4 regions of the Pantoea sp. SYBGC1 genome follow, and region 1 is predicted to be linked to each of the others. Evidence: predicted binding sites of a transcription regulator. Region 1 holds the regulator's gene; each other region holds the start of a gene.
What was found. The regulator CRP, encoded in region 1, controls carbon source genes, mostly activating them, when cyclic AMP is high. The targets are predictions, from matches to a motif close to ATGTGANNNNNNTCACAT.
Positions count from the first base shown of each region.

Region 2: the regulator CRP is predicted to act here: its motif matches at 1,414-1,431, upstream of deoC (deoxyribose-phosphate aldolase).
Region 3: the regulator CRP is predicted to act here: its motif matches at 1,481-1,498, upstream of idnD (L-idonate 5-dehydrogenase).
Region 4: the regulator CRP is predicted to act here: its motif matches at 1,319-1,336, upstream of epd (erythrose-4-phosphate dehydrogenase).

Region 1 covers NZ_JBXUNM010000009.1:19,455-22,605, forward strand. The annotation lists gene AC2CF9_RS14385 (phosphoribulokinase) at 1-652, shown strand, start outside; gene AC2CF9_RS14390 (OsmC family protein) at 780-1,184, opposite strand; gene crp (cAMP-activated global transcriptional regulator CRP) at 1,475-2,107, shown strand; gene AC2CF9_RS14400 (YccS/YhfK family putative transporter) at 2,168-3,151, shown strand, end outside.
Region 2 covers NZ_JBXUNM010000007.1:174,306-177,456, forward strand. The annotation lists gene AC2CF9_RS13400 (patatin-like phospholipase family protein) at 1-486, shown strand, start outside; gene AC2CF9_RS13405 (TatD family hydrolase) at 483-1,286, shown strand; gene deoC (deoxyribose-phosphate aldolase) at 1,507-2,286, shown strand; gene deoA (thymidine phosphorylase) at 2,799-3,151, shown strand, end outside.
Region 3 covers NZ_JBXUNM010000007.1:75,963-79,113, reverse strand. The annotation lists gene idnO (gluconate 5-dehydrogenase) at 1-381, opposite strand, end outside; gene idnD (L-idonate 5-dehydrogenase) at 391-1,422, opposite strand; gene AC2CF9_RS12975 (response regulator) at 1,582-2,280, opposite strand; gene AC2CF9_RS12970 (2,4-dienoyl-CoA reductase FMN-binding domain-containing protein) at 2,973-3,151, shown strand, end outside.
Region 4 covers NZ_JBXUNM010000013.1:39,052-42,202, reverse strand. The annotation lists gene tkt (transketolase) at 1-1,171, shown strand, start outside; gene epd (erythrose-4-phosphate dehydrogenase) at 1,525-2,544, shown strand; gene pgk (phosphoglycerate kinase) at 2,596-3,151, shown strand, end outside.

The DNA.
Region 1 (3,151 bases):
CAATGACTTTGGCCTGCTGGAGCAGACGTTCCGGCGCTATGGCGAAAGCGGCATCGGAGAGTCGCGCAAATATCTGCACACCTATGACGAGGCCGTGCCGTGGAATCAGGTGCCGGGCACCTTTACGCCCTGGCAGCCGCTGCCGGAGAATACCGATGTGCTGTTTTACGAGGGCCTGCACGGCGGAGTAGTTACGCAGCAGCATAACGTGGCGGAGCATGTTGATCTGCTGGTGGGCGTGGTGCCGATCGTCAATCTTGAGTGGATACAGAAACTGGTACGCGATACCAGCGAACGGGGCCATTCGCGCGAAGCGGTGATGGACTCTGTGGTTCGGTCGATGGAAGATTATATCAACTACATCACGCCGCAGTTTTCGCGCACGCATCTTAACTTTCAGCGTGTACCGACGGTTGATACCTCTAACCCGTTTGCGGCGCGCGAGATCCCCTCACTCGATGAGAGTTTTGTTGTGATCCATTTTCGCGGCCTGGAAGGTATCGCTTTCCCCTATCTGCTGGCGATGATTCAGGGATCGTTTATTTCGCATATGAATACGCTGGTGGTACCGGGCGGCAAAATGGGACTGGCGATGGAGCTGATCATGATGCCACTGGTGCAGCGGCTGATTGAAGGAAAACGGATAGAGTAGAGGCCATATCTGCCAGACTATGTGGCATCGGTCGCCATAAATGGCGACCCTGCAGGGTATAGTGCCATGTTTCACAAATGACAGCACCAGCCATCGTAGGGTGCGCATTTATGCGCACCGGCACCGATTACTGCGCGACCACTTCATAACTGTGGGTGATCTCCACCCCTTTGCCAAGCATGATTGCCACTGAGCAATATTTTTCTGCCGACAGATCAACCGCCCGTGCCACCGCTTTCTCGCTCAGCGCTTTGCCGCTGACGATAAAATGCAGGTTAATCTGTGTAAAAATACGTGGTGCTTCTTCGCGCCGCTCTGAAGTCAGTTTGACCTCACAGTCAGCCACATCATTACGCCCTTTTTGCAGAATCGAAACCACATCGATCGCGCTGCAGCCGCCGGCGGCCATCAGTACCATCTCCATCGGGCTTGGCGCTTTATCGCCTGAATTCCCGTCCATTAATAACTGATGTCCTGATGAGGATTCTCCGAGAAAGGTCAGCCCTTCCACCCATTTCACACGTGCCTGCATTATTCTTTCTCCTGAAGCGGCGTTTTGCGCCAGAGTACGCGTTCATCCGGCAAACAGCAATCGCCCGCCTGCTGAAGCGAGACAACACAAGACAGCCTGCAAAAGCTGTGCTACAAACAGAGCTGAAAATTTCTTCGTCGTGGCTGATGAGGACGGGCAGAATCAAAAGCAGAGCTTACACATCCGCCCGGATAATTTTTATTAACAGGACGCGCTGGACGATTTCATCGCCTGACAGGGAATGAATGCCCCTGTGTTTTGGGCACGATTACAATAGAGGATAATAGCGAATGGTTCTCGGCAAACCGCAAACAGACCCTACACTCGAATGGTTCCTGTCCCATTGCCATATTCACAAATATCCATCCAAAAGCACGCTGATCCATCAGGGTGAAAAAGCAGAAACGCTCTACTACATCGTTAAAGGTTCCGTTGCGGTACTGATTAAAGATGAAGAAGGCAAAGAGATGATCCTCTCCTATCTGAATCAGGGAGATTTCATCGGCGAACTCGGCCTGTTTGAAGAGGGCCAGGAGCGCAGTGCCTGGGTGCGTGCGAAAACAGCCTGTGAAGTTGCTGAAATTTCCTACAAAAAATTTCGTCAGCTGATTCAGGTTAACCCGGATATTTTGATGCGCCTGTCGGCGCAGATGGCACGTCGCCTGCAGGTGACATCAGAAAAGGTGGGTAACCTGGCTTTCCTGGATGTTACCGGCCGCATTGCACAGACGCTGCTTAATCTGGCTAAACAGCCGGATGCCATGACCCACCCCGACGGTATGCAGATTAAAATTACCCGTCAGGAGATTGGTCAGATCGTGGGTTGCTCACGGGAAACCGTTGGTCGCATCCTGAAAATGCTGGAGGATCAGAACCTGATCTCCGCACACGGTAAAACCATCGTCGTTTACGGCACCCGCTAAGCTGTTTCACCCCCCACGGCGTGATGGCACCATCACGCCGTTTCTGTTTGCGATAAGCTGATGTGGCGCCGAATCATCTATCATCCCGAAGTCAATTACGCTCTGCGTCAGACGCTGGTATTGTGCCTGCCTGTCGCGCTGGGATGGCTGTGTGGCGATCTGCAAAAAGGCCTGCTGTTCTCGCTGGTCCCCGCCTGCTGCAATATTGCCGGCCTTGATACGCCGCATAAACGCTTTTTCAAACGCCTGATCGTGGGCGGTACGCTTTTCGCCACCGGCAGTTTTCTGATCCAGTACCTCACCAACGCCGCGGTTCCGCTGCCGCTTATTATGCTGGCGCTGCCGCTGCTGATTGGCGTGACGGGCGAAATCAGTCCGCTGCACGGGCGTCTGCTGCCCGGCACGCTGATTGCAGCGATCTTTACGCTGAGTCTGGTAGGGCGCATGCCGATCTGGGTGCCGCCGCTGCTCTATATCGGCGGCACGTTCTGGTATGGCCTGTTTAACTGGTTCTGGTACTGGCTGTGGAAAGAGCAGCCCATGCGTGAAACGCTGAGCCTGCTCTATCGTGAGCTGGCTGACTACTGCGATGCCAAATATACCCTGCTGACGCAGCTGACCGATCCGGAAAAAGCGCTGCCGCCGCTGCTGGCGCGCCAGCAGAAAGCGGTTGACCTGATCACCACCTGCTATCAGCAGATGCATATGCTTTCTGCCAGCCGCGATAACAGCCATAAGCGGCTGACGCGCGCTTTTCAGGTGGCGCTGGATCTGCAGGAGCATATCGCTGTCAGCCTGCACCAGCCGGAGAAAGTGCAAAAGCTGGTAGAACAGAGTCATGCGGAAGCGGTTATCCGCTGGAATGCAAAAACCATTTCGGCACAGCTCAGGCTGCTGGCCGATGCCATTCTCTATCACCAGCTGCCCGCCCGCTTTCAGATGGAAAAGCCGCTCGGCGCACTGGAAAAAATTGCGCGGCAGCATCCGGATAATCCGGTTGGCCACTTCTGCCTTTATCATTTCAGCCGCATCGCCCGCGTGCTG
Region 2 (3,151 bases), on a different contig from region 1:
ATTCCGGTGCGCGAAGCCGCGCGGCGTGGCGCGGATACCGTTGTGGTGATCCGAACCACGCCTTCGCAGATGTTCTATACGCCGCAATGGTTGCAGCGGATGGAGCGCTGGCTGGGTGACGGTGCGCTGCAGCCGATGATCAATATCCTGCATCATCACGAAGCGAGCTATCGCGAGATCCAGCAGTTTATTGAACAGCCGCCGGGTAATCTGCGCATTGTGGAGGTTTGCCCGCCTCGTCCTCTGGCCAGCATGGCGCTTGGCAGCCGCGTTGCCGCGCTGAACCACGATTATCATCTTGGCCGGCGCAGCGGACGCTACTTTCTGGCTACGCTGGGGCAGTGGTTAAGTGACGCAGAGCCGGCCCGCAGGCCGCTGCCGATTGCACCGCCCGCCGCCGCTGCCAATGCACTGCACACGCGACCGCTACACACGCCGCCGCTGGCGGGGAACGATGCTGCCTGGGATGAAGGATCGCTGGCATGAAATTTATCGACACGCACTGCCATTTTGATTTCCCGCCATTTGTTGATGATGCGGTCGCAAGCATTGCCCGCGCCGCCGCCGCCGGCGTTGAGCGCATTATTGTGCCCTCGACAGAAGCGAGCCGTTTTGCACGCGTCAGGCAGCTGGCAAAAGATTATACGGCGCTCTATGCGGCGCTGGGCCTGCATCCGATCAATATTGCCCGCCATCAGGACGATCATCTGGATCTGCTCGCGCAGCATCTGGCAGAGGCAGACAGCAACTGCGTAGCGATCGGTGAGATCGGACTGGATCTCTATATGAACAATCCCGATTTTGACAGGCAGACGCGGCTGCTGAACGCGCAGTTCACTCTGGCAAAACGTTTTGATCTGCCGGTGATCCTGCACTCCCGCCGCACCCACGATCAGCTGGCGATGCTGCTGCGACGACATAATCTGCCGCGGCGTGGCGTTGTGCACGGCTTTGCCGGCAGCCAGCAGCAGGCAGAGCGCTTTATCCAGCTTGGCTATGCTATCGGCGTGGGAGGCACCATTACCTATGAGCGCGCCAGCAAAACCCGCCATACCATTGCCAGCCTGCCGCTGGCGTCGCTGCTGCTGGAAACAGACGCTCCTGATATGCCGCTGCAGGGTTTTCAGGGAGAGCCCAACCGGCCTGAGCGGGCGCGTAATGTGTTTGAGGTGTTGTGCACGCTGCGTCCTGAACCGGCTGACGTGATTGCCGATGCGCTGTGGCAGAACAGCCTGCGTATATTTGCATTTCCTTCCCAGGCGTCGTCCGGCCATCTATCAGACTGATACCATTCAGCACGCGATTTTGTGATAATAATTACATCTGCATTGCGAGCCGCTTAGCCATCCATTCACGTTAAAAAGAGATCTGTAGCCGCTTTTCCATGTAATTTCGGGCAGCTATCTCTTTTTTATGTGATCTGATTCGCAATGGCAGTTCCCGACAATTGTTAAAATAATCACATTATCCGGCAGCTTGCTGCTGGCCTGACATCCGGAGCCTGTTATGACTGACCTTAATGCTGCCGCGCAGCGCGCGCTGCAACTGATGGATCTCACTACCCTGAATGATGATGACACTGATGAAAAAGTCATTGCGCTGTGTCATCAGGCCAAATCCCCCGCGGGCAACACTGCCGCTATCTGCATCTATCCGCGCTTTATCCCGATTGCACGTAAAACGCTGCGCGAACAGGGTACGCCTGAGGTGCGCATTGCGACCGTGACCAATTTTCCGCACGGTAATCCGGATATTGAGATCGCTCTGGCGGAAACGCGCGCCGCTATCGCTTACGGCGCTGACGAAGTGGATGTGGTATTTCCCTATCGCGCTCTGATGGCCGGCGACCGCGATACCGGCTTTGCGCTGGTCAAAGCGTGCAAAGAAGCGTGTGCGGCAGCGGGCGTGCTGCTGAAAGTAATTATTGAAACCGGCGAGCTGAAAGATGAGGCGCTGATCCGTACGGCATCAGAGATTGCGATTGATGCCGGCGCTGATTTTATTAAAACCTCAACCGGTAAAGTGCCGGTGAACGCCACGCCGGAAGTTGCCGCCATTATGCTGCAGGTTATTCGCGATAAAGGCGTGCAGCAGCAGGTTGGTTTTAAACCGGCCGGCGGCGTGCGCACCGCAGAAGATGCCGCTCTGTATCTGAAGCTGGCTGACGACACCCTCGGTGAAGGCTGGGCTGACGCCCGTCATTTCCGCTTTGGTGCCTCCAGCCTGCTGGCAAACCTGCTCAGCACGCTGGGCCACGCAACCAGCGGCAGCAAAACGGGTTACTGATAGCGGCCCGGGTTGAATCCCGTCGCGGCGTCCGGCCCGGGGCGCATTAATGCGCCCCCTACGGGTACAGAATCCAATATTGGCGTAGGGGCCGCATTGATGCGCCCCGGGTTAAATCCCGTCGCGGGGTACGGCCAGGGGCGCATGAATGCGCCCCCTACGAGGTACGGAATCCAACATTCTCGTAGGGGCCGCATTAATGCGGCCCGGATTAAATCCCGTCACGAGGTACGGAATCCAACATTCTCGTAGGGGCCGCATTAATGCGGCCCAGGTTAAATCCCGTCGCGGGGTACGGAATTGAATATCCCCGCAGGGGCCGCATTAATGCGGCCCGGGTTAAATCCCGTCACGGCATCCGGAATTGAATATCCCCGTAGGGGCCGCATTAATGCGGCCCGGGTTAAATCCCGGCACGGCGTCCGGCCCGGGGCGCATTCATGCGCCCCCTACGATAAAAATGCAGGGCGCATTTATGCGCCGCGTACATACCAGCAATCACGGGAGGCACCTTGTTTCTGCCACAGGAAATCATCCGGAAAAAACGTGACGGGCAGCCGCTGAGTGAGGCGGAGATCCGCTTTTTCATCGATGGCGTGCGCGATGAAACCGTTTCGGAAGGGCAAATCGCTGCGCTGGCGATGACCATCTATTTTAACGATATGAACCTGCAGGAACGCGTTGCCCTGACCATGGCGATGCGCGACTCAGGATCGGTACTGGAGTGGCAGTCGCTGCAGCTCAACGGCCCGGTAGTGGATAAACATTCAACCGGTGGCGTAGGCGATGTCACCTCTCTGATGCTGGGGCCGATGGTCGCCGCCTGCGGTGGATATGTGCCGATGATCTCCGGACGCGGTCTGGG
Region 3 (3,151 bases), on a different contig from region 1:
TTTTTGCGAGACAAAAAACACGGCGGTCTGGTTTACCGCAATTACGTCGTGCCAGTCCTGTTCCGGAAACTCCAGAAAAGGCCGCCGACGCTGGATGCCGGCGTTATTTACCAGAATATCGATGGCGCCCCACTGCACTTCAATTTCATCGATCGCCTGATGCACCGCGCCGGAATCGGTTACGTCAAACGCTTTGGCCCGGGCGACGATCCCCTGCTCACGCAGGGCGGCGGCAGCGCGCTCTGCCCCTTCAGTTGTGGTCGCGTTAATAATCACTTCGGCGCCGGCTTCACCCAGGCCCTGCGCCAGCAGAAACCCGATACCGCGTGCTGAACCGGTCAGCAGTACACGCTTGCCGGCCAGAGAAAAGAGTGCGTTCATAATATCTCCCTAAAAAGTCAGCTGAACTTTTGCCGCGCGGGTTTTATCGCTGGCAAACTGCAGCGCCGCATCACTATCCTGAAGCGGGTATTCCCCGCTGTAGAGCGGCAGCGGGTTGATAACGCCCTGCGCCAGCCACTCAACTGCCGTATTGAATTCATGCGTAAAACGGAACGATCCCGTCAGATTTATCTCTTTAGCAATCAGCGTCATCAGGGGGAAATCAGGAAATGCGCCGCCCATTCCTACCTGCACCACCGTGCCTCTGGCACACACAACTTCCAGGCAGCGCTGCAGTGACGCCGGATGGCCGGACGCTTCAAACGCAACATCGAAGTAACCCTTATCCGCCATCCAGCCGGTGAAATCGCCGCTTGCCGCGTTAACTATTTGCGTGGCACCCATTTGCTGCGCCATCTCCAGCGAACGTTCACTGATATCGCTGCAGACAACCTCTGCAGCACCACGCGCCTGCGCGGCAGCGGCAATCAGACAGCCAACTGGCCCGGTACCGGAGATAAAGATACGCTTACCGGTAAGATCGCCAGCCTGATGCGTGGCATGTATGCAGACCGCGAGCGGCTCAGCAAACACCATCACCTTTTCATCGGCATCCTGTGGAAAAGGCACGCACTGGCTGCTCGCCACCACTTTGTGCCGGGTAAATCCGCCATCGACGTGCGGGAGATACATTGCACTGCCAAAAAAGCGCATGGCGGTGCACTGGTTCTCCTGCTGGCGCTGACAATATCTGCATTCACCGCAGGGTTTAGCCGGATTGACAGCCACTTTTTGCTGCGGCTGCAGGCGGGGATCGTCGCTTTCAATGACGTAACCGACCACTTCATGCCCAAGTACCATGGGCATTTGCAGCGCAAAGCTGCCCACTTTTCCCTCCTGGTAGTAGTGCAGATCGGAGCCGCAGATTCCGCCGCGCGTAATACGCACCAGCGTGCCGGAGCCATCCCATTGCACCTGCTGCTGTGCGACACTGACCTGCTTTTTGCCGGTAATAACGCAGGATTGCGTTTCAATATTCATATTTATCCTGTGAGTCTGCTGATGTGATGACTATAAAAACGGGTTAAACAGGATAAAACTGTGATGAACATCACTCAGAACGATGTTACAGAAAAGATGTTACCGGGAACGTGAACTGGCTATCAGGTTGCTGCACCCGGGTGCGGCTGCCCTGCGCGATTACCGGGCTGCCAGCAGCTCCCGGCTATATTTAAATAGTTCCGAATCGGAACGGACGCCGAGCTTTTTCAGCGCCGACTGCTTCTGTCCGCTTACCGTCTTCCGGCTTCGTCTGAACTTGGCCGCAATCTGTGAAACGCTCATGCCATCAAGAAAGCAGCGGATCACTTCTGCTTCACGCGGGCTTAATAATCTTATTTTTTCGTGAAGAACCGGCTTACAGCTGATACAGAAATCATCGTCCGCCTTTTTTCCGGAAATGGCATACAGCGTCTGGATCTCTTCAGCAAGGTGCGTGGCTAAAAACAGGTTATTCTCAGCAACGGATCTGACCGCCGCCAGCACCTCTTCAAAGGGATGGCTTTTACCGATAAACCCGTTTACGCCGGCCCGGAGTACCATTCTTGCCACCGCCGGACTTTCGGCAGAGGTTAAAACCAGCATTTTCTGCATCGGGTAGTGATTACGTATTTGCTTTATTAGCGTCAGGCCGTCAATTTCACGCTCGCCCAGCAGGAAATCCAGAATCAGAACATCAACACTGTGCGTACTTAACGCGCTGAAAAGCTCGCTGCCGGAAGACCAGGCGGCAACAAGGTGAATATCGGGATGGTTTTTCAGACATAGCTCAAAAACCAGACGAATCATAGGATGACCGTCAAGAACAGCAATACGGACTGGCTGAGTGTTTAAATCCAATCTGCCTCTCCTCTAAAAGTATATGACAGGTAAAAGGGCTATATCGTTTAACCTTTTCAGTTAACTCAGTGGTAATAGCAGGAAAATCACCTTCACAATGTGATTATTCAGGTAATTATATAAAACTGATAAATGAAATATTATTAAGATATAGAATTAACTACCTCACAAATAAAATAAAGGATAATCCATCCAGAAAAAGAGGCACCCCGGCTGCTGGCTGCCGCTATTTGTGCGGACTGGCGCGCAATATATCACTCACCCGATCGCGCCATTCAGCTTTTCGCTATGTTTAACAAGCATTATTAATAACATTAAAATAGCGATTAAAATGATAAATTCTCTGCCTGACGCTATCTGAAGACTTATTTCCTGATTACTTTCCCACTATAATATTTAAATCGCAGGCGAGTTGTAATGAAGAGATATTGCCGCGATCTGATAATTACCCGGACCTTCCGGAAAAAGGAATCCATGATGATATATAAAAAGTGCTAAGTCATTAGCCCCGTACTCTGACCCTTTCAGGGCGCGCCGGTCCTTCCCGTGCGTAACGAAGACAAGCTGATACTTCGTACGTAACCCGCCGCCCTGCTTTTTTTGACGTCTCTCACAAGCTCAGCGTCCCCCTCTTCCATCATGCGCGATTACCGTTAGAGTTAACTCATCCGACCACTTTTGAGTACCCGATCATGATCGAGCACTATCCCTGCTTATTTACCCCTCTCGATCTGGGATTTACCCGGTTAAAAAATCGTTTTCTGATGGGCTCAATGCATACCGGACTGGAGGAGCACCCTGACGGTGCGGAGCGACTGGCGGCTTTTTATGCTGAGCGCGCACGCGAGGGCGTGGCGCTGATTGTAACTGG
Region 4 (3,151 bases), on a different contig from region 1:
CAAGCAGCTGGGCTGGAGCCACGCGCCGTTTGAGATCCCGGCCGATATCTATGCGCAGTGGGATGCCAGAGAGGCGGGCCAGGCGAAAGAGTCAGCATGGAATGAGAAGTTTGCAGCCTATGCGGCAGCTTTCCCGGCGCTGGCTGAAGAGTTTACGCGTCGCGTTAACAATGAGCTGCCGGCTAACTGGCAGGCGGAGTCGCAGCAGTTTATTGAGCAGCTGCAGGCGAACCCGGCTAAAATCGCCAGCCGTAAAGCGTCGCAGAATGCGATTGAAGCCTTTGGCAAGCTGCTGCCGGAATTTCTCGGTGGTTCTGCCGATCTGGCACCCAGCAACCTGACCATGTGGTCCGGTTCTAAACCGATCAACGAAGACGCAGCGGGTAACTACATCCATTATGGCGTGCGTGAGTTTGGTATGACCGCCATTGCCAACGGCCTTGCGCTGCACGGCGGTTTCCTGCCTTATACCGCGACCTTCCTGATGTTTGTTGAATATGCGCGTAACGCAGCACGTATGGCGGCGCTGATGAAGATCCGTCAGATCATGGTTTATACCCACGACTCTATCGGTCTGGGTGAAGATGGCCCGACGCATCAGCCGGTTGAGCAGATGGCCAGCCTGCGTACGACGCCAAACATGAGCCTGTGGCGTCCCTGTGACCAGGTTGAGTCTGCTGTTGCGTGGAAATATGCCATTGAGCGTGTGGATGGCCCGTCAGCGCTGATCTTCTCCCGCCAGAACCTGGCGCAGCAGGATCGTACCGCTGAGCAGCTGGCAAACGTGGTACGTGGCGGCTATGTGCTGAAAGATTGCAACGGCACGCCGGAACTGATCCTGATCGCTACCGGCTCTGAAGTTGAGCTGGCGGTAGCTGCCGCTGACAAACTCAGCAGCGAAGGTCGTAATGTACGCGTGGTTTCTATGCCATCAACGGATGCGTTTGATAAGCAGGATGCCGCCTACCGTGAAGCGGTGCTGCCGAAAGCGGTTAGCGCGCGCGTTGCCATTGAAGCGGGTATTGCCGATTACTGGTTCAAATACACCGGCCTGCACGGTGCGGTCGTTGGCATGACCACCTTTGGTGAATCTGCGCCGGCAGAGCTGCTGTTTAAAGAGTTCGGCTTTACCGTTGAGAATGTGGTAGAAACCGCAAAATCTATTCTGTAATCCGGGGTCGCCTTTAGCGGCGGCTTACCAGACCGGATATCGTGAACCACAGGGTGCGCATTGATGCGCGCCCTGTTTTATTTTCTCCTCCTTCTCCACCTGAAACGTTTCAATTATTCCTGCAGTAATCGATTAGTCGCCTCATTTTTGTGACGCAGATCCAATAATCATCACCATCCTTGATCGCAATCATTCCGGTTATTCCTCGCATGCATTATTCTGGCTGAACCGTTTCAGTTGGCAGGTTATCTCGCAGCAGTGCCCCAGGCGCTGCGCAAGAATTTCCTGTACAAAATGGCGTGAAACGCTCAAGGTATCTGGCACATTTCAGAGGTGCAGTTGCAGGAAAAGCGATGACCATTCGTATTGCTATCAATGGCTTTGGTCGTATCGGACGCAATGTGTTGCGTGCGCTCTATGAAACGGGACGCCGGGCGGAAATTACGGTTGTGGCGATTAACGAGCTGGCAGATGCCGCCGGCATGGCACATCTGCTGAAGTACGATACCAGCCACGGTCGCTTCGCCTTCGACGTGCGGCAGGAGCGCGATCTGCTGTGGGTAGGGGAGGACACTATCCGCATCCTGCATCAGGCTGAGATCGGCACGCTGCCGTGGCAGCAGCTGGACGTGGATGTAGTGCTGGATTGCACCGGCGTTTACGGCAGCCGCGCCGACGGCGAGGCGCATCTGCAGGCGGGTGCCAGAAAAGTCCTGTTTTCGCATCCGGGCGGCAACGATCTGGATGCAACCGTGGTGTTCGGCGTAAACGAACAGGCTCTTAAACAAACTGACCGCATTGTGTCTAACGCATCCTGTACCACCAACTGCATTATTCCGGTGATCAAGCTGCTGGATGATGCCTTTGGGATCGAGTCCGGCACCGTGACCACGATCCACTCAGCCATGCACGATCAGCAGGTGATCGACGCCTATCACAGCGATCTGCGCCGCACCCGGGCAGCGAGTCAGTCGATCATTCCGGTCGATACGCGGCTGGCTGCCGGCATCACCCGCATTTTTCCGAAATTTAACGATCGCTTCGAAGCGATAGCGGTGCGCGTACCCACTATCAACGTGACGGCGATTGATCTGAGCGTCTCGGTGCGGGCGGCGGTAAAGGCGTGTGAGGTCAATGCGCTGCTGCAAAACGCATCAGCAGGGGCATTTCGTGGTATAGTTGACTATACGGAATTACCGTTAGTCTCAGTAGATTTTAACCACGATCCGCACAGTGCCATCGTTGATGGTACGCAGACGCGGGTCAGCGGTCATCACCTGATCAAGACGCTGGTCTGGTGTGACAACGAATGGGGCTTTGCTAACCGGATGATCGATACTACGTTAGCAATGGCCGCAAGCGGTTTCAGGTAAGACGCGGATGGCGTCTGGCAAAACTTACGAGAATCAACGAGAGGATTCACCATGTCTGTAATTAAGATGACCGATCTGGACCTTGCTGGTAAGCGTGTTCTGATCCGTGCCGATCTGAACGTGCCAGTGAAAGAAGGAAAAGTGACATCTGACGCACGTATCCGTGCTTCCCTGCCTACCATCGAAGCGGCACTGAAACAGGGCGCGAAAGTGATGGTTACCTCTCACCTTGGTCGCCCGACTGAAGGTGAATATAACGAAGAGTTCTCGCTGCTGCCGGTTGTTAACTACCTGAAAGAAAAACTGAACGGTACCCAGGTTACGCTGGCGAAAGAGTATCTTGACGGCGTGGAAGTGGGTGCTGGCGAGCTGGTCGTGCTGGAAAACGTACGTTTTAACAAAGGCGAAAAGAAAGATGACGAGACGCTGGCGAAGAAGTATGCCGCGCTGTGTGACGTCTTTGTAATGGATGCATTTGGTACCGCGCACCGCGCGCAGGCTTCGACTCACGGCGTGGGCAAGTTTGCGCCAGTCGCCTGCGCAGGCCCGCTGCTCTCTGCTGAGCTGGAAGCGCTGGGTAAAGTCATGAGCAACCCGGAGCGTCCGC